Regions from separate parts of the Paenibacillus sp. Marseille-Q9583 genome, predicted to be linked through region 4. Evidence: riboswitches for the same ligand, from Rfam matches in the RefSeq annotation. Region 4 holds a riboswitch; each other region holds the start of a gene.

Region 1 (4,401 bases), on a different contig from region 4:
AAAATGTGATTACGATTAAGGAGGCTGGGGTGAGGGATTTCCTAGATTTCTGTAATGACCATATGGAGTCGGAGCAGTTTGAATTCCGTATAGATGACCAAACATGGAGACCTCTATCCGAATTACCTACTGTACTTGATATGGAGTGGATTGATGAGGTTATAACTAAGGGCTTAGTTACTTGTCACTTCCAACCGATTGTGAACGTACGGGAAGAGATTTTTGCATACGAGCTCCTATCCAGATTTAAAAAAGAAGATGGGTCCCTTATCTATCCTAATGAGATTTTTGCGGCGGCACGGAATCGTGGGCGTTTATATGCTTTAGACCGGTTATGTAGAATGACTGCTGTAAAATATGCGGCACCCTTAAATAAAAAAACGTTTATTAATTTTATCCCAACGTCGATCTACGCGCCAGAGTTCTGCTTAAGATCAACCGTTGAACTGGCTAATCAATTAGGCGCCGATTCCTCTCTTTTTGTCTTTGAAGTTGTTGAGACGGAGAAAGTGGATGATCTCGCTCATTTGAAAGCTATTTTGACATATTACAAGGATCGGGGATTTGAATACGCTTTAGATGATGTTGGCGAGGGTTTCAGCACGATCGAGATGTTATTGGAGCTTAAACCCCATTACATGAAGCTGGATATGAAATATGTTCAGGGTGTGTCCAGCGATCTGAACAAACAGAAAATAGCTAAACAATTTTTAGAAAAAGCTTTAGAAATTCAATCCATTCCTTTAGCAGAAGGTGTGGAGTTTAGAGGGGACTTTGAATGGCTTAAGCAGAGTGGTTATCAGTTGTTTCAGGGATATTTATTTGGAAAGCCTGATCCTATTCCCAAACAGTGATCCTAATGAGTATAACTCCGTCTAGAGGATGAGGTGAATTTCAGGTTAGAGTCTGAGTACAGCCAACCCCCGGGGTTGTATAATTAAGGTAATTGAGAAGGGGGACGGGATGGATATGAAATGGCATAAGTACATCACACGCTGGGCGGATTCTAGAGGGTTAGGTGGACGAGAAATTGATTATCAATGGCCGTCTCCATCATTTCCGGTGGTAAGTATTCGCAGCAATTTGGGTCGATACTCAGGTCAGGGGTATGGTCACGGAAGCAAGCCACAAGTGAAGACAGCTGTTGGATTAATTGCTATTGGAGATGTAGCTGTAGGCTTGATTTCCATAGGTGCGATAAGCGTAGGGGTTCTATCCGTGGGTGCAATATCACTAGGAATGTGGTTAGCCCTTGGAGCGATAGCAATTAGCTGGCTTGGCTTCGCGGCTGGGGCGATTGCCATTGCAGGAGTGGCTGTAGGCGCGATCGCGATAGCCGAAAAAGCGTTGGGAGCTGTCGCCATAGGTGATACGGCATTTGGGGCGGTAGCCATAGGACGGATTGCTGGGGGAGCAGTAGCTATTGGCCAATGGGCATATGGTCTAATCGCAGTTGGCGAGCATGGCTTCGGGTTAATTCCCATCACGGGCGATGTGTGGAATTGGTTCCGGCGTTTGTTTGGTGCGGGGAGTTAAGTAGACCTCCAGTCCTAAAGTTTCCTCTCTCTTCCGGGATACTCGATAAAGAATATCTATCACGATAGAAAAAGTAATTGCAATTACCTATTCGGATTTCATACCAATTAATCATGCGATCAGATGTAGCGTTATGTTACTCTTTGTAATGTATTCGAAACTTCATAGGCAAACCTATGGAAATGTAGGGACGCAAAGCTATAGGGACTAAGGTTATCATAACTATTGTCAGCCAGCTGCCAAAGAGTGTATTACGCTTTTTGTTCTTAAGGTTTAATAAAAATTAAGTCTTAGTTTTTATGCGACTTTATACGCAATCAAGCTACTCTTTTGGGGTAGTTTTTTTTGTGTCTATTTTTAGGCACGGAAGAGATTCATATTACATCTGGGGGGTAGAAAAGATGAGGAAAATGATTGCGATCGCTACATCGGCAGCCATGTTAGCCAGTTTTTCGAGTGAGGCAGGTTATGCTTTAGCAAGTGATGTAAGCAAGGTAAGTGTAGTGAACACTGTAGTGAACACTGTAGTACAAAGCAAGGCTAACCTATTCAGCAATGCGTCAGTTATTCCGTTTGATCTGTACGGCAAGGCTATCCTAGGTGCTTATAATGATGTTTTTAGAATGAATCCTGCGAATATTAAATCCATTACCAATAACGGTGGTAACTACTCAGGTTCACCTATAGCTAAGGCTATGGATGGCGATATGAGTACGCATTGGGAAACGGGCAAACCGAATAGTTCAACGTTTACGAATGAGGTTGTCTTTGTTTTCAATGAGTCCACTGAATTAAATAGAATCGTATACGCTGCAAGACAATCCAGTGCAAAGGGGAAGGGGTTTGCTCAGGAATTTGATATTTATGGTTCAACAACGGATGCAGGCGATTTTACGCTAGCATCCTCTGGAGAATATAAAGGCGGAGCAGGTGACGTAGTAGAGATTCAGTTTGCACCTACAACCTTCAAGAGACTTAAATTTGTCTTCAAAAAAGCTAACCAAGATTGGGCGAGTGCAGCTGAGTTTTCTTTTTACAAAGAAGATACCGTATCTGCTAAAATGAAAAATTTATTTACAGATGATACCTTGAGTCAAGTTAGCGCAGCATTTAATACGGTGGAGAAATTAACGGCTTTAGAACAAGAAGTGCAGACACATCCACTGTACGCACAGTTTCAAGCAGATATAGAGAATGCAAAAGTACTTCTGGAGAATCATCAAATAGAGGCAACAGCGGCTAAGGTTTCGAAGCTAAAAGCCTATGGTACAGCATATGAAAATGCCTATAGCGAAGCTTATAGAATGCCTAACTCTAATGTATCAAAAGTAACGGTGAACGGTGGAAGCTATCCAGGTACGAAACCTGAATACATACTCGATGACCAACCGAATACACACTGGGAAACCAATAAAAACAATGATGACAGCTTCACGAATGAAGTTGTGTTTGAGTTAGCGCAAGCGAAAATACTAGATAGAGTGGCTTTCCTGGCTAGAGATAACCGCAAAGGCTTTCCAGAGGCTTTTCAAATTTATGCATCAGAAACAAGTAAGGGAGAGACCTTCCAGCTCGTATCTAGCGGAACCGCGACTAGTACGAATGACTTTCTGGAGTTTAAATTCGAACCTACGAAGTTTAAAAGATTGAAATTCAAGTTCACAAAAGCCAATATCAACAGACCCTTTGCAGCTGAATTTAGATTTTATACAGAGGATAAAGTAAGCGAAGCTGTAAATGGTATTTTCACAGATGGCACGATGAGTGCGGTTGTTCCTGCTTATAATAGCGTCGAAGCAATCAATGAATTAGAAGAAGCGGCAAAAGTACATCCGCTCTATCCAATCCTGAAAGATTCTTTGGATTTAGCTAAGAAGCTAGTGAATGGTGAAGTTCAAACCGAAGGCACCATCATTGAGGCGGAACAACGTGGAGATATGAAAAAGCATGCGCAGGAAAACCTGAGAATTGGTTTCGGTACGAACAACCAGCCTACAGGTCTCGTTGCAATGCCTGGAGATACGATCAACGTTTATGTGGACGCAGCTTCTAGCGATAAACTACCTTCTTTAGTCTTTTCTCAACAAGAGGCGGCTTGGAATGTTTGGGCTAGAGGTGTGCAATTGCGTCCAGGTAAGAACATTATAACCGTTCCTGAATTTGCTACGAATAGTTATTATGCACATGAAGTGACTAAGGGCGGTACAGTGTATATCGTCAATCCATATACAGCAGAGGAACAAGGCAAAGCACCTATGATCCGCTTCGAGGGGCTTACCAAGATCCCTATGATGACCAGGACCACAGATCCAGAACAATTCAAAGCCTTCTTAACCACCTATAAAAAAAATTAGATGAAGATAAGGCAGCGCATCCGAATGTTCAAGATCGCGAGCTCATCGATGTGGTGGAAATGGTCAGCGATCATGTTATTTTCACAGGAACTGCGACAGAAGCTTATAACAAGTTTATTACGCAAGGAAATGATCCGCTGGGTACCGTCACCGGCTATGATACTTGGATGAAGACGATCTTTGACTTCTATGGCTTGGATGGCAGTAGTGTGCTTCATGATGCGAAGCTAATTCGTGAGAACATCCGATTGATGCAGCCTTATGGTGCGATGTATGCAGCGGGAGATCATACAGGGATACAAATTGGGACCGTAGGGACGATGTTAGGTGATTTTAACAAAGTCTATCCAGGCTGGGGATTGAATCATGAAATAGGGCATCGCTTGGCGATGGGTGAACGAGAATATGGTGAAGTAACCAATAATATGGTGTCTATGCTGATGTCAGTCTATGCGGACTCGATGGATACTCGTATTCCTTTTGAAAGTGATATTTATAAATATGTAATCGA
Region 2 (4,401 bases), on a different contig from region 4:
TGCAATACGCCTTCTGTTTCAACGTGCATCTTTTGTACATCTTCAGCTGTAAGGATTTTTTCACGCTGTAGCCGCTCCGCATACACCTTGTAAACGGTTGGATGATTGCGTACCTTACCGTACACGATAGGTTGTGTAGTTTCAGGATCATCCATTTCGTTATGTCCATGACGACGATAGCCGATGAGATCAATAACGAAATCCTTTTTGAATTGATTGCGATATGCACTAGCTAAACGAACGGCTGATATACAGGCCTCAGGATCATCAGCATTGACATGGATAATTGGAATTTCATATCCTTTGGCGATGTCACTCGCATAATGCGTTGAACGGGAGTCTTCGCTTTCTGTCGTAAAGCCGATCCGGTTATTAACAATGATATGGATCGTCCCGCCATTCTGATAACCTTGAAGTTTGCCAATATTAAGTGTTTCTGCAACAATCCCTTCACCTGGAAAAGCAGCATCGCCATGCATCAGTACCGCCATAGCTTTACTGGTATCAATCTTCGGCAATCCGGCTGTGCTCCGATCTTCTTGAGCAGCACGAGTGAAGCCTTCCACGACAGGATTGACGAATTCCAAGTGACTTGGATTATTCGCTAGTGTTATTCTTGTGCGTACGGTTTCTCCTTCGCGGACAGCACGATCTGCACCGAGATGGTATTTCACATCACCCGTCCAGCCATAGTTAATGCCTGTAGAGCCTTCGGAAGGGAAAAGCTCCTTGTTTGGAGAATGATGAAACTCTGAAAATATAATGTCATAAGGTTTACCCAAAATATGTGCAAGAACGTTGAGGCGACCACGATGCGCCATGCCCATCAGAATATGCTCTGCGCCGTCATGCGCAGCAGCGCGTACGATTTCATCCAGCATCGGTACGAGAGCGTCATTGCCTTCCAAACTGAAACGCTTCTGACCCACAAAGGTTTTGTGGAGGAAGGTTTCGAATTGCTCTACTTGGATCAGGCGGTTTAGCAGCTCTTTACGTTCTGCATTATTTAAAGGCGCTGGTGAGCTTGTGGATTCTGCCTGTCTGTTCAACCATTTCAGTTCTTGTTCTTCATGCACATGCCCGAATTCATAGGCGATTGTCTTGGTGTAAGCCTGACGCATACGCTGAACTGCATCCCATCCGGTATGCACATCATTCGGCGCATTCTCCCAAATGAGCGTGGCAGGTAGTGCGATCAGATCCTCACGAGTCAGCTCATAGGTCTCGAGTTCAAGATATTTAGCCATGGGATTGTGATCGCGCTCAAGCGGATCAATATCAGCGGCCATATGGCCATATATACGAATATTAGCGATTAGCTTGGAAGCTCTTACTGCCTTTCTAAGCCATTCGGTGTCTCCCGAAATGCGAGGCTGTGGAGCCGGTTCGCTATCCGGTGTTAGGGGTGGGGGACCCGAATTTGTAAAAAGCTCGCGATAATTATTCTCTACGGTGGAAGGATCTTTCACAAACTGTTCATATCTTTCTTGAATGTAGCCTAAATTGGGTCCGTAATACTTACTCCAAATGGATTCGTTATAGGGCTCTTTGGCTGCCATGAATACATCCTCCTTAACGGATGAACTCCATACGTGACATTTTGTGTCAACGCTTACTGGAGCTGTGATGATTGCGGTTTCATTTCTCATCTTATTGTGCTACTTTCCACACGTGTAATCAATTCATTCTTTCGTCCAATACGTTCGCAAAATGGTATGGGTTAGCTTGTTCTAATGAAAAGAACGCTGTTTCTTCTCATTACCCATTCCTAAGGCCCACTAAAATGATTCTAATATCCTTATTTTTAACTAATAGGGAAGGAAGTATTATTATATTGGCTTAATTAATTTTATGAATGGGACGAGTATCGTGTTAATAGGACAAGATATCGCACAAAAGCGCTTCTATTTTTTGTTTTTTAATGGAAAAACTAATCAGAAATCGACACACTTTTCCACTTTAGTATAGTATAATGTTATTGCAGTTAGCGATTTTCATATATTTCAAAGTAGATCCTTTCGCGTAAAGGGTCCAGTAAAAGGTAAACCTGCCGAAAGGCAGGGGCACAAAGTCGCGGGTCTAAGGTAGAAATACTATGACAGCCGGATTGCCTGGGGACGTAAAATCTTAGGAGGAGATTTTTTGGACAAGTCCAACCAGGGAAGCAACAGAGAACAGCAGGTCATTGATCTAGACGTTGAGTGGGTACATTTATTATTAGCAGCTAAGAAGGCTGGCATAAAGGCAGATGAAATTCGTCGATTCTTTCATGAGAAGACAGTGCAAGCCGTGCAGTAATACATTTAGTGCGTTATATTTTGAAAAGGGGCCCAGCGATAACTCGCTGGGCCCCTTTTCGGTATAAAGCAAAATGTAAGTTTCACAACGAATATGATCATTGATTCTGCTAGAATTCAAACGCCTCCGCAGTCCATGTTAGGAGGGTGAAGGCGCTTATGTTTAATAGTATGAGTAGAAGAGGATCTTATCAGGTCAGGTGGAATATTAATCCTTCTGATCAAGGCGCCATTTCTGGTAGTCCAGAAACTCCTTGAATTCGCGTTTGCTTATGCCTGAGGCCATAGCTTCCTGCACCAATCGGAACCATTCCGAATCTAAAGGTGACTCCTCAGCATCATTAGGTTCTCCATAGAGCAAAGCGTGGATGGATACCTGAAGCGCATCGGCGATCTTTTCGATAAACTGGATTGAAGGATTGGATTGGATGTTTCTCTCCACATTGCTAAGATACGACTTAGCAACATCCGCTCTGTCCGCAAGCTCAGATAGGGAGAATCCCTTTTCTAGGCGGAGATGCTGGATACGTTGGCCCATATTTTGTGGCACTATGCTGACGCCCCTCCGTAATTTTTGTTATTAGTATAGCAAATATCAATAAATTCGACAAAGTTTATTGTAAAAAGAAGAGCAGCATCTACTTATCCGCTTTCCGGAATAAGAATCTGCTGCTCTTCGAATGGAAGACTTATTAGATTATTTAGCGGATCCAGCAGTTTGCTTACCTACGAAATCCCAAGTCAGTGTTAATGAATCTTTTTGGAAGTAGTTCTGCTCTTGGCCGTTATCAACAAATTCGAATTGAACGGTGAAGCTATCATTTGTGCCGGCCTTAATTCCAGATGCTTCGCTAGTTCCCCAGATTGCATCAAGTCCAGTGTTTTTTACGAGATCCGGTGTCTGAGTCTTCAAATCGGCCAGGGTAGTTTCCCAAACTACTTTCTCTTCACTACCAGGTAAGATGCCGCTTTTATCTTTATTCACCAGGAATTTAACCTTGATGGATTTTGCCAAATCGTTAGCGCCGTTGTTACCACCTACATCATTAATAGAGGTAGCTGTTTTGAGGAGAATCGAACCGATATCAAGTGTACCGTCATTTTTTAGTTTGAAGTCTCTTTTGATCGTATCGCCTGGCTTCAAATCCTTCAAATCAACGATAACAGAAGGATCTGAGTTCAAATCCAGTGTACCTGCTGCAAATGTAGCGCTGCTTTGTGCAGTGTCACTAAAGTAAGCGAAGGTTCCTCCACCAATCAATGATAAACCCAGTGCTGCTGATGCTACGCCAAGACCCAATGTTTTTTTGATACCCATAATTAAAATTCCTCCTCGGTTTTTGTGGTTTTTTTATAAAAGTTATATATTGTAACTTCCGGTTCGTAAGCGGAAGCGGACAATCAACGAATTACTGTATTTCAGTTGGGGGTGGAGAGGCGGGCAGTATAGCAGCATTTTTCTTTTCGAGTGCAGCTACAGCCTTCCATGACGAATACAGAGCATAGAGCAGGAGCATCAAGCCTGGTACGATCATGAGCATGACACTTCCAGCTTTGGAAACTGCGAAATTCATAGCGTAACCTACGTAAGGTACGGTGACCCCGGTATACTCAGCTACAACATTCGTGGAACTGGTAGGGTTCATATCAGGCGCATCATTGTTATCGCCTTTCGTGCGATACATGGCTTCACCAGTAGCGTTGTTCATTGTTGCTTCTACAACACGGTGAGTAATGAGCAGGTTTTCTTCATTTCTAAAGGTGATAACATCGCCTTTTTTGAAGCGATTCATATCTCCTCCGGGTTTTAAAGCGACAATCGATCCGGTATGAATCCCTGGTTCCATCGAACCTGAGAGTACCGATTTGATCTGGTATCCGAAGAAGGCAGGTTCACCGCCGGAGGCCTTTGATAAAACTACGGCTACCACCAGCAGAATGAATATCACAAGCATGATGCTCGATAATGTATTGTTGATCATTTTTTTAATCCGCATATTATTCGCCACCTTTAACTTGTTGAGGGTCCGAAGGGGCTGGTGTTGCTACCGGTGGGGAAGTGGTTGTATCTTCCGCTTTTGGCGCCTCCTGAGGAACTGCTTGC
Region 3 (4,401 bases), on a different contig from region 4:
AATATCTACGGATATCGCTGAAATGACAGAATCCATTAAAGATATTGAGAATAAAGTATCCAATTATACGAATTCAACGAAAGAAATGAACAGACGTTCAATACATACATTAGAACTAGTTGAACAAGGACGGCAGTCCGTTGATACTCAAGCTGAAGGCATGCGCAAAAACATCCAGGCTACTCAAAAAGTAGCTGATACTATCGAAGCCCTGTCTCATAATGCTCGCGGAATTACGATGATTACAAAAACCATCACAGAGATCGCTGAGCAGACCAACCTCTTATCGCTGAATGCCTCCATCGAAGCTGCACGTGCAGGAGAGCATGGTCGAGGTTTTGCTGTAGTCGCACAGGAGGTTCGTAAACTTGCCGAGGAATCAACAGCTTCAACGAAGGAAGTCTTTGGCTTAGTTCGGAGCATCGAAACTGATATCAAACAAGCGATTGACAATATCGCTATCAACGAAGAAGTCGTACAGGTACAGAATGAGATGATCACTCAATCTGCTCATATCTTTGCTCAAATTGTGCAAAGTGTGCAGTATATTACCGAGCAAATCTCTTCCTTCTCTGCTGAAAGTGATCTGATGTTAGAAAGTGCCTTGAAAATCTCAAGTGCAATAGAGAATATCTCTGCAATCACACAGCAAACCGCTGCCGGCACCGAGGAAGTATCCGCCGCTATGAATGAACAAATTAATGCCCTGCAGTCCGTCGCTGAAGAAACGGAGAAAATGACACAGGCTGTATTTAATCTACAGAAGACTATCCATATTTTCAAGTTTTAAGTCATTTGCAAATCATATAAACAAGTCCAAAAACTCCTTCTAAGTTTTGACTTAGGGGGAGTTTTTTTATATCTATTATTTCATAGGTTGGACAAGACTTTCGTCAAAATTCGAGTTAATTTGCGAAAATATATTGACAAAGGTTCTCTAGGAATATATTGTAAAGGAAAATTCTTCTTATAAATTTTAAAATTAATATTGGCAAAATCTTCGAAAGAGGATGACGCAAAACCATGGATCTACAGCCTCATTTATATCAGAGGCCATGACTGCCAGGTTGCAGAAAACCAAGACGACTGAACAATTGTTCAGTCTCTATGGCGATTTATGCCACCAACCTGTGCCCTAATTCAGAGCACAGGTTTTCTAATGTTTGATTTTAAAATAACAATCAACTTGTGAGGTGTATTTTTTGAAGACAGTCGCAGATTACATGTCGGAAGCACTACGGAACCTAGGTGTTACCCATTCCTTTGGTATTATCGGGAAATCCATTTGTCCTATTGTTCTTAAAATGGTAGATTACGGTATTGAATTTATTCCTGGGAGACATGAGTCCAGTTCCGGCTTCGAAGCAGCCGGGTATGCGCTTAAAACTGGAAAACTAGGTGTAGCTTTTGGTACTTCAGGTCCTGGTGGAACAAACCTATTAACTGCAGCAGCACATGCTAAGGCTAACAACCTACCTGTCCTATTTATTACTGGCCATCAATCTATTAAAGAGCTTGGAATTCCCCAATGTCAGGACTCTACCTCTTTTCTAGCTGATTTAGCTGATATGTTTAGACCTGCCACCTTATATAGCAAGCTTATTGAACGTGGAGATCACTTTAACACAATCTTTAATCATGCCATATCCATTGCCTTGAGCGGTAATCGTGGTCCAGTTCACCTTTGTATTCCCTTTGATGTACAAACGGAATTGCTAGAGGAATGTAATATTGTAATCCCTGAACGCGAATCACTGGTTAGCCATGCTAATATCGACCGAGTACTTGATGCTATAAATAACTCTAAGAATCCAATAATTATCGCGGGTAAAGGCGTTAACCGCTCTGGAGCACATAGTGAGCTAATTCAATTAGCGGAAACATTTAATATTCCTGTAGTTACATCTCCAGGTGGTAAAGGGGCTATAGCTTGGGATCATCCACTCTATCATGGTCCAATTGGAGTAGGCGGTTGTACCCATGGGGATGACTTGCTGAATCAAAGTGATCTATTTATCGTTCTTGGCTCACGTTTAAGTGATATGACTATTTGTAATCTTAAAAGGGAAAATCATCCTGCAACATTAATTCAGTTTGATAGCGATCCGACTTTTGTCGGAAAAATATTGTTCTCTAAAACGATTCCAGTGACTGGAGATCTACGCGACAATCTAGTTTACTATCTCAATAATATTGACACGAACAACATCACAAAACGCGAAGCACCGACAAATTCTGATTATACCGAAGAGCCTCCGATTTTACCAAACCTTTCACTTGCATCGGTCTTGAGTACGATGAGTGATTTGATTCCTTATAACAGCACAGTCTTTGTTGATGATGGTAGTCACGGTTTCCATGCTGCGAAATGGTACAAGGTTAAAAAACCGGGCAGTTTTGTTTTCGATGCTTACTTTGCTTGCATGGGTAATTCCATTGGGATGGCGATTGGTGCAAAGGTTGCTGCTCCAGAAGAAACGATCTTCTGCATTACAGGAGATGGCTGCTTTATGATGCTAGGCGCAGAGATTAACGCTGCTGTCTGCAAGGATATTCCTGTCATATTCATTGTTGTGAATAATAAACAGCTAGATATGGCTCTAAAAGGTATGGAAAAAACTACAGGACGTATTGACGGAACTATCTACGAAGTCCCTATGGACGCTGTGAAATTCGCAGAATCACTAGGTGCTACGGGTTACAAATGTGAGACAGCGGAGGAGTTCGAAACAGCTATCAAGGACGCTGTTGCCATCAACCGTGTTGCCGTCATTGAACTGTTAACAGACCGTGATGAGGTCCCTCCGACTGCTCACCGTACTTTGAACCTAAATTAGGAGGTCACTTATGAAAGACAATGTAAACAGTGGTCTTAACCACTTCACGAATCTCTCAGGAGACTACGGAGCTAAAGCACTGGCTCCGATTAAAGAACATTTCCCCGATTTAGCTGAATTTATTATGGGGAATGCATACGGCGATATTTTTCAACGCAACACAATCGAAGCTGACTGGAAGGAAATCGCAGTTATTTCTGCCCTGATTTCGATGGGTCAGTTTGATCAATTGGGTGTTCATTATGTCATGGCTCTTCGTGTGGGAGTTACTGTAGAACAACTCAAAGGTATTCTATTACACTTAGTACCCGCTATAGGGGCACCTAGAATCATCACCGCTTTTAATATTCTTCTCGAAACGATTGAAGAGATAAAGTAACTATTTTCAGTAAATTAAAATATCGGGAGAGATGTTAACGTGGGACAGTTTATTTTAAAGACAGACACTACTAAAAAAGTGATCAATATTGAGCTGGAAGGAACATTTTCTGAAGAAGATGGTCTGAAATCTATCCAAGCTTATCAACAAACTATTAATCCTATCACTCCAGCAGACTATGAATTACAAATCGACTGCAGAAAGCTAAACGTAACCGCACCTGATGTTGTGCCTCTTTTGGAAGGTTGCTTCGTAATGTTTAAGAATGATGGATTTGTAAAAGTAAATCTAACCCTTGAAAATAACCCAATTCTTAAAATGCAGCTTGCTCGTCTGGGTCGTAAAGCAGGACTAGATAACATCGAGATCATTTCCACCGTTACAGCTTAATTATTCTTATAACTAAAAAACTATAGAGTTTTTCAGGAGGATTCATTCATATGACCGGAATTCGTATTCAAGACATTGATATCTATCATCCTAGTAATAAAGTTGGTAACGACTTTTTTATTAAGCATTTTGACGAAAAGGGTATTGATATCCGAGGTCTACTGACCACTTTAGGTCGTGATACGCGCTATAGCATTAAGAATGAGGAAGAAAATTCTCTTACGATGGCTTTTGAGGCTGCCAGTAATGTGTTGGATAAAAATGGTCTCACTGGCGCTGATATCGATCTTATTGCCTATGCAAGTCAAACTCCTGAATATATCTTTCCTACTAACTCTTTAATGATTCACCGTTTAATTAACGGCGCATCCCATACAATTTGTATAGATAGCAACGCTAACTGTGCAGGTATGACTGCTTCCGTAGAACAGGTGAGCCGTCAAATGCAAGCCAATCCTAGAATTAAACGCGCTTTGGTCATCGGATCCGATTATGTAGCACCTCATGCAGATAAGAATGATCCTGTCTATTATGCTAACTTCGGTGATGCAGCTGCGGCAGTCCTTCTTGTGCGCGATGATAATGCGGTAGGCTTCATTGATTCTGTCTATCAAACAAACACATGCGTTTACGGCAACTCCATGTTCCCGGCCGAAGGCTTGGCTAATCTGGGTAGAAAAGGCGTCGCGGCTGGAGAATTCAATGTGAAATTCATTCCATTTGATGATTCCATTTGCGTAGATGCTGCTTCTGAATCGATTCGCACGCTTCTATCTGATAACAACATAGCGCCTG
Region 4 (4,401 bases):
TAGAAAAAGAAAGACAAGGATGGTGGAGTATGAGATACAAACTGATTGCACTAGATGTGGACGGTACGCTATTAAATGATGATCACCACTTAAGCTCTGAGAATAAGGAAGCTATTGCTGAGGTTACACGTCTTGGCGGTCAAATCGTATTGTGTACGGGACGCAGTCCACAGAACTCGATTCCTTTCATGGAGGAAATGGGGCTGACTGGTTACGTGCTTGGTCACAATGGAGCAGCGACGGTACGAGTGGAAGATCGAGAAGTGCTGCACCAATATGGTATGGATGCACGTGGTCTTGACCCCTATATTGACTATTGCCGTAAGTACAATATTCATTATGATGTGAATACTGCTTTTGATATGTATGTTGATAATGTAGAGAATCTGACTAAAGAAGCTAATTATATGTATGAGCACTTCCGTATTGTGCCAGCGACGCTACCAGCCTGGGAAGATTTCCGTGAACCGGTTGTTAAGTTTACTGTATTTACACAGCCAGAAATCCTTGATGAAGCTGAACGTGAATGGCGTACTTGGGCTCCTGAGTACAATATTTTGCGGAGTGGTGAATTTTTCGTTGATTTGATGCATCCCGAATCTTCTAAGGGCAACGCATTAAGAAATCTCGCTGTGAAGCTGGGAATTCCGCAAGAAGAAGTCCTCTCAATCGGTAATTATTTTAATGATATTTCTATTCTTACCTATGCGGGGATGGGCGTGGCGATGGATAATTCTCCTGTAGAGGTAAAAGCGGCTGCGAATGCTGTTACAGGTTCGAACAATGAGCATGGTGTGCGTGATGCGCTGGTTAAATATTGTTTATCCTAATAATGGAAAGCATAAAGCGGACTTGAGTCCGTTCTATGCTTTTTTTGTTATGAAGGAAATAAAAGAGATACATAACAGAATTGATTCTATCCAAAAATAACCCGCCCTTAAGATTAACAAGAAAGGGCGGGACAATAAATTAACTTCCTGTATTAAAGTTTTATTTCCTCGTTCCGGCTAGGATCGCTATATTTATAGATACCAGGGTTCAGTTCGATTTTTTCGTCGAAAGGAATATCTTTGTAGCTATCAATATTAGTTCCTGTAGATATCATGCCCTTAGGTGTAATTTCAGGCACCACTTCTTTGCCGTTAATCCGTAACGTAGTTTGGTTAACGCTTTTGAAGCCAGGAGATTTGGAAGATGATTCAACAATTAAATTTTCGCCCTCAGCATAGTACATGAATTCAATCTTTAATCCATCGACATCAATTGAAGTGAACTGTTTGTCTTCTTTAGGTTTGTTTATGGTGATCCAATTCTTAGTGGTATCACGTTTCTCAATCACAGCATCCTTTAATATAAGTTTCATTGGAACATCGGACCAGTCGTTATACCATTCCGGAGATTCGAACTGAAATAAATGCTGGTAGCTTTCGGAATGATCTCCTTTCAAATTCCAACCCCCAGTGATTGTTTTATCACCTATAACCAACTGAGCGGTATTATAGTGGACAATTCCTTTTTTTAGTGAATCATTTTCATCTATTAGAATTTGGATATCCAAAGGGGTAACCACTAGCTGATCCAAGGTTATACCGGTCTTTTCTTGAAATTCAGAACTGTTATACAGTTTCTTAGTGTAAATCGCCTCACTTGCTTTTTGTCCATCTGCTTTAAAATCGAACTTCCACGTACCTGAAAATCGTTTCGCTTCTTTAATGTAACCAAATTGAAGACTAGCTTCCTTCCAATCTGATTCAGTTATATTGAAAACCTGTTCAATAAATAAATCCGATCCTTCGTTAGGCATGATGGTAGGAATTGCCTCCTTCTCTTGACCACCAGTACTAACTACCAAATGTGGGTTACCCCGTCCTAAGTCAGATGGTGATGCAGCGACTTTGTAACGGATAATGGTTTGATTGGAAACATGTCGAACGGATTCGATTTGAATGCTTGGATATTGCTTAACTCCAGTATCGATTGTATCCCCTGCTTGATGATTAGATTGTAAGGGAATATTCTGATCACGGTAAAAAATGAGATTCCGTGCTTCAAACTTGTAGTCCTTTTTATCATCCTTTAATGTATCAGGTGTCTCATATACTCCAATGAGTTTCTGGCTTTCAGGATCGTATTCTAAATAACCGTATACCTTTGCCTTGGCACCTGATTCACTAGTCATGATGTTTTCCTCTGTAGCAAATCCAGTATATTGGGATAGATCAGATTTAGTATCAAGTGATAACAGCATTTTCATTTTTTCTCCGTCAGTTACAACACCGTTCAAATTCATTGTTACTCCTGAACTGGAAGCTTGAAGATTATACTGTTGACCGATGCCGTTATTTAATGCATTGTTCACACTCCGACCACCAATTTTATCCCAATTAATCGTCATACTAGCGAATACAGGAATGGCCACAAGAAAGAGGCAAGAGAAGACGATGCTGATTGGAACAACCTTTTTATTAGACCTAGGAGTATTCTGGGACGCATTCAGATTTCTTTGACGTTTATAGGCTTCTTGTTCTATGGCAGTCCACATCAAATCATAATCCGGTCGGGGAATATGTTTATCTTTTTCAATATACAGACTCATTACTACTCAGCTCCTTTAGTTGGGTTCCACCCATACTATTTAGTATTTTAAGTCACTTATTCAGTCTGGATTTTACAGTTCCTTCGGGTATGCTCATAACTTTAGAGATCTCGGGTACAGTCAATTCGTTGATAAAACGAAGGACTACTACCATTCTGATTTTGTCGGGAAGCTGACTGTATAACCCTTGTAATTCTTTTTTAGTTTCCTGTCGATCCAAACGTTTTTCTACAGGGTTTGATTCCTCAGACCTGGATAGTAAATAATTACGTACTTCTTTCATCCACCCCGTTTTACGCCTCTTAATCACACTGTTGCACTCATTCGAAGCAATTCTTAAAATCCAAGATTTCAAGTTTCTTACCCTAGACTTATCCGCTAAGATAACTTTTACAAATACCTCTTGGCAAATATCCTCCGCATCTGCCTGATTTTTCATTAAGTAGTAACAAAAATAATATACCTGTTCTTTATAGAGCTCGAAAATTTCTTGTTCACTCATTTTGCTGCACCCCCTGTCTTGCTGTTCTCATTAATAAGACTTATAAGCGTATGTAATCGTTCATTTTTCATTTTGATTATAGTATTTCTTCTGAGTATCATAGCGAATTTGAATGGAAGATAAGTCGTTTACAGGTAATTATAACCATGGTAAAATTAGCGGTGGGACAGGCGTCCGTAAGCTAATTAAAACTAATTGAATGTCCGCGTTAAAGGTAAAATCATCGAAAGATGATGACACAAAGCCATGGGTCTAAAGCCTTTTCTACAGAAGGAAATGATCGCCAGGCCGCCATAGGGATGTCTTATGAAGCATAAAGGATAGCTCTAAGAATATGTAATCAATTTTGAGCTCTTTTATTATTTCGACCTATACGGCGTTACATTATCGCAAGGGGCCGAAAGGGGAAGTACATGAACAGTTTTTTCAAAACAATAGGCACTAGTTTGGCAGTAGGTGCTTTATTGCTGTCCGGAACGATCGGATGGATGTCTAATCCTGAAGTCGTGTCTGCAGCTACCACAACAGCAGTAACCGCGGATCAAATGATTAGCAAAGTAACGGCAGCCTCTAAAGCAATAAAGAATTTTCACTTAGATGTGATCAAAAAACAGGATATTCAGAGCGGTGGGGTACGTATCAGCAACACTAACACACTGAAGCTGGATATTAATCGACTGCCGAATTTTGCTGCAGCTGGCACCGTTGATAGTAGTCTTTTAGAAACATCGTACAGTCTATATGCCAATGACAAGGAGTTTTACTATCTTGTAGACGGAAGTGAACTGATCGATGAATCTGAAGATGAAGGTTACGACGATGACGGTGAGCCAATCGATCCTGATGCGCAGTATTGGATTGGACTGGAGAAGATGGAGTGGGATTCTTTTTACTCCAAAGGTCAATACGATCCTGTTTCCATGCTTGATTCGGTAAAGAATTATAAAAAATCTATGAAAGTCAGCACTGCCGGTGCTCAGACCGTCCTGCAGTTCACGGTAACCGATCCGACAGCAGCTAAGGGAATAATCAAACTCTATGACCAGGAGAACCTCTGGGATGGTGAGACAGTTCAACCCAAAAGCGTAACGTGGAAATTATTCGTCAATACTAAGACCTGGCAGACGGAAAAGCTGACAGTCGATCTGAGTTATGTGCTGATAAGTGATGGAGAAAAGGATACATACAACACGAAAATCGAAGCTAAGTATTCCAAGAATAACAAAGGTACAACCATTGTTAAGCCCGCCGAACTAGAATAATAAGGTCGATTTCATATGGAGCAAAAAGCGCTGTTCAGTAG

The links. A riboswitch is a leader RNA that binds a small molecule or an ion and turns the genes downstream of it on or off. The one in region 4 is predicted to bind cyclic di-GMP.
Region 1: another riboswitch for cyclic di-GMP. It lies ahead of ACWNM1_RS01365 (discoidin domain-containing protein); the one in region 4 lies ahead of ACWNM1_RS08130 (DUF6612 family protein).
Region 2: another riboswitch for cyclic di-GMP. It lies ahead of ACWNM1_RS03605 (anti-repressor SinI family protein); the one in region 4 lies ahead of ACWNM1_RS08130 (DUF6612 family protein).
Region 3: another riboswitch for cyclic di-GMP. It lies ahead of ACWNM1_RS11215 (thiamine pyrophosphate-binding protein); the one in region 4 lies ahead of ACWNM1_RS08130 (DUF6612 family protein).

The regions. Positions count from the first base shown of each region.
Region 1 covers NZ_CDRJTB010000001.1:322,996-327,396, reverse strand. Annotated here, with positions in the region: gene ACWNM1_RS01375 (EAL domain-containing protein) at 1-854, shown strand, start outside; gene ACWNM1_RS01370 (hypothetical protein) at 964-1,536, shown strand; cyclic di-GMP riboswitch class I at 1,694-1,780, shown strand; gene ACWNM1_RS01365 (discoidin domain-containing protein) at 1,938-3,890, shown strand; gene ACWNM1_RS01360 (NPCBM/NEW2 domain-containing protein) at 3,950-4,401, shown strand, end outside.
Region 2 covers NZ_CDRJTB010000004.1:86,847-91,247, forward strand. Annotated here, with positions in the region: gene ACWNM1_RS03600 (2-oxoglutarate dehydrogenase E1 component) at 1-1,559, opposite strand, end outside; cyclic di-GMP riboswitch class I at 2,031-2,115, shown strand; gene ACWNM1_RS03605 (anti-repressor SinI family protein) at 2,143-2,298, shown strand; gene ACWNM1_RS03610 (helix-turn-helix domain-containing protein) at 2,506-2,835, opposite strand; gene ACWNM1_RS03615 (TasA family protein) at 2,995-3,615, opposite strand; gene sipW (signal peptidase I SipW) at 3,707-4,294, opposite strand; gene ACWNM1_RS03625 (hypothetical protein) at 4,296-4,401, opposite strand, start outside.
Region 3 covers NZ_CDRJTB010000018.1:71,212-75,612, forward strand. Annotated here, with positions in the region: gene ACWNM1_RS11210 (methyl-accepting chemotaxis protein) at 1-790, shown strand, start outside; cyclic di-GMP riboswitch class I at 981-1,075, shown strand; gene ACWNM1_RS11215 (thiamine pyrophosphate-binding protein) at 1,194-2,837, shown strand; gene ACWNM1_RS11220 (carboxymuconolactone decarboxylase family protein) at 2,848-3,216, shown strand; gene ACWNM1_RS11225 (hypothetical protein) at 3,256-3,606, shown strand; gene ACWNM1_RS11230 (3-oxoacyl-[acyl-carrier-protein] synthase III C-terminal domain-containing protein) at 3,657-4,401, shown strand, end outside.
Region 4 covers NZ_CDRJTB010000011.1:119,182-123,582, forward strand. Annotated here, with positions in the region: gene ACWNM1_RS08115 (Cof-type HAD-IIB family hydrolase) at 30-830, shown strand; gene ACWNM1_RS08120 (DUF4179 domain-containing protein) at 983-2,596, opposite strand; gene ACWNM1_RS08125 (RNA polymerase sigma factor) at 2,649-3,098, opposite strand; cyclic di-GMP riboswitch class I at 3,302-3,394, shown strand; gene ACWNM1_RS08130 (DUF6612 family protein) at 3,512-4,360, shown strand.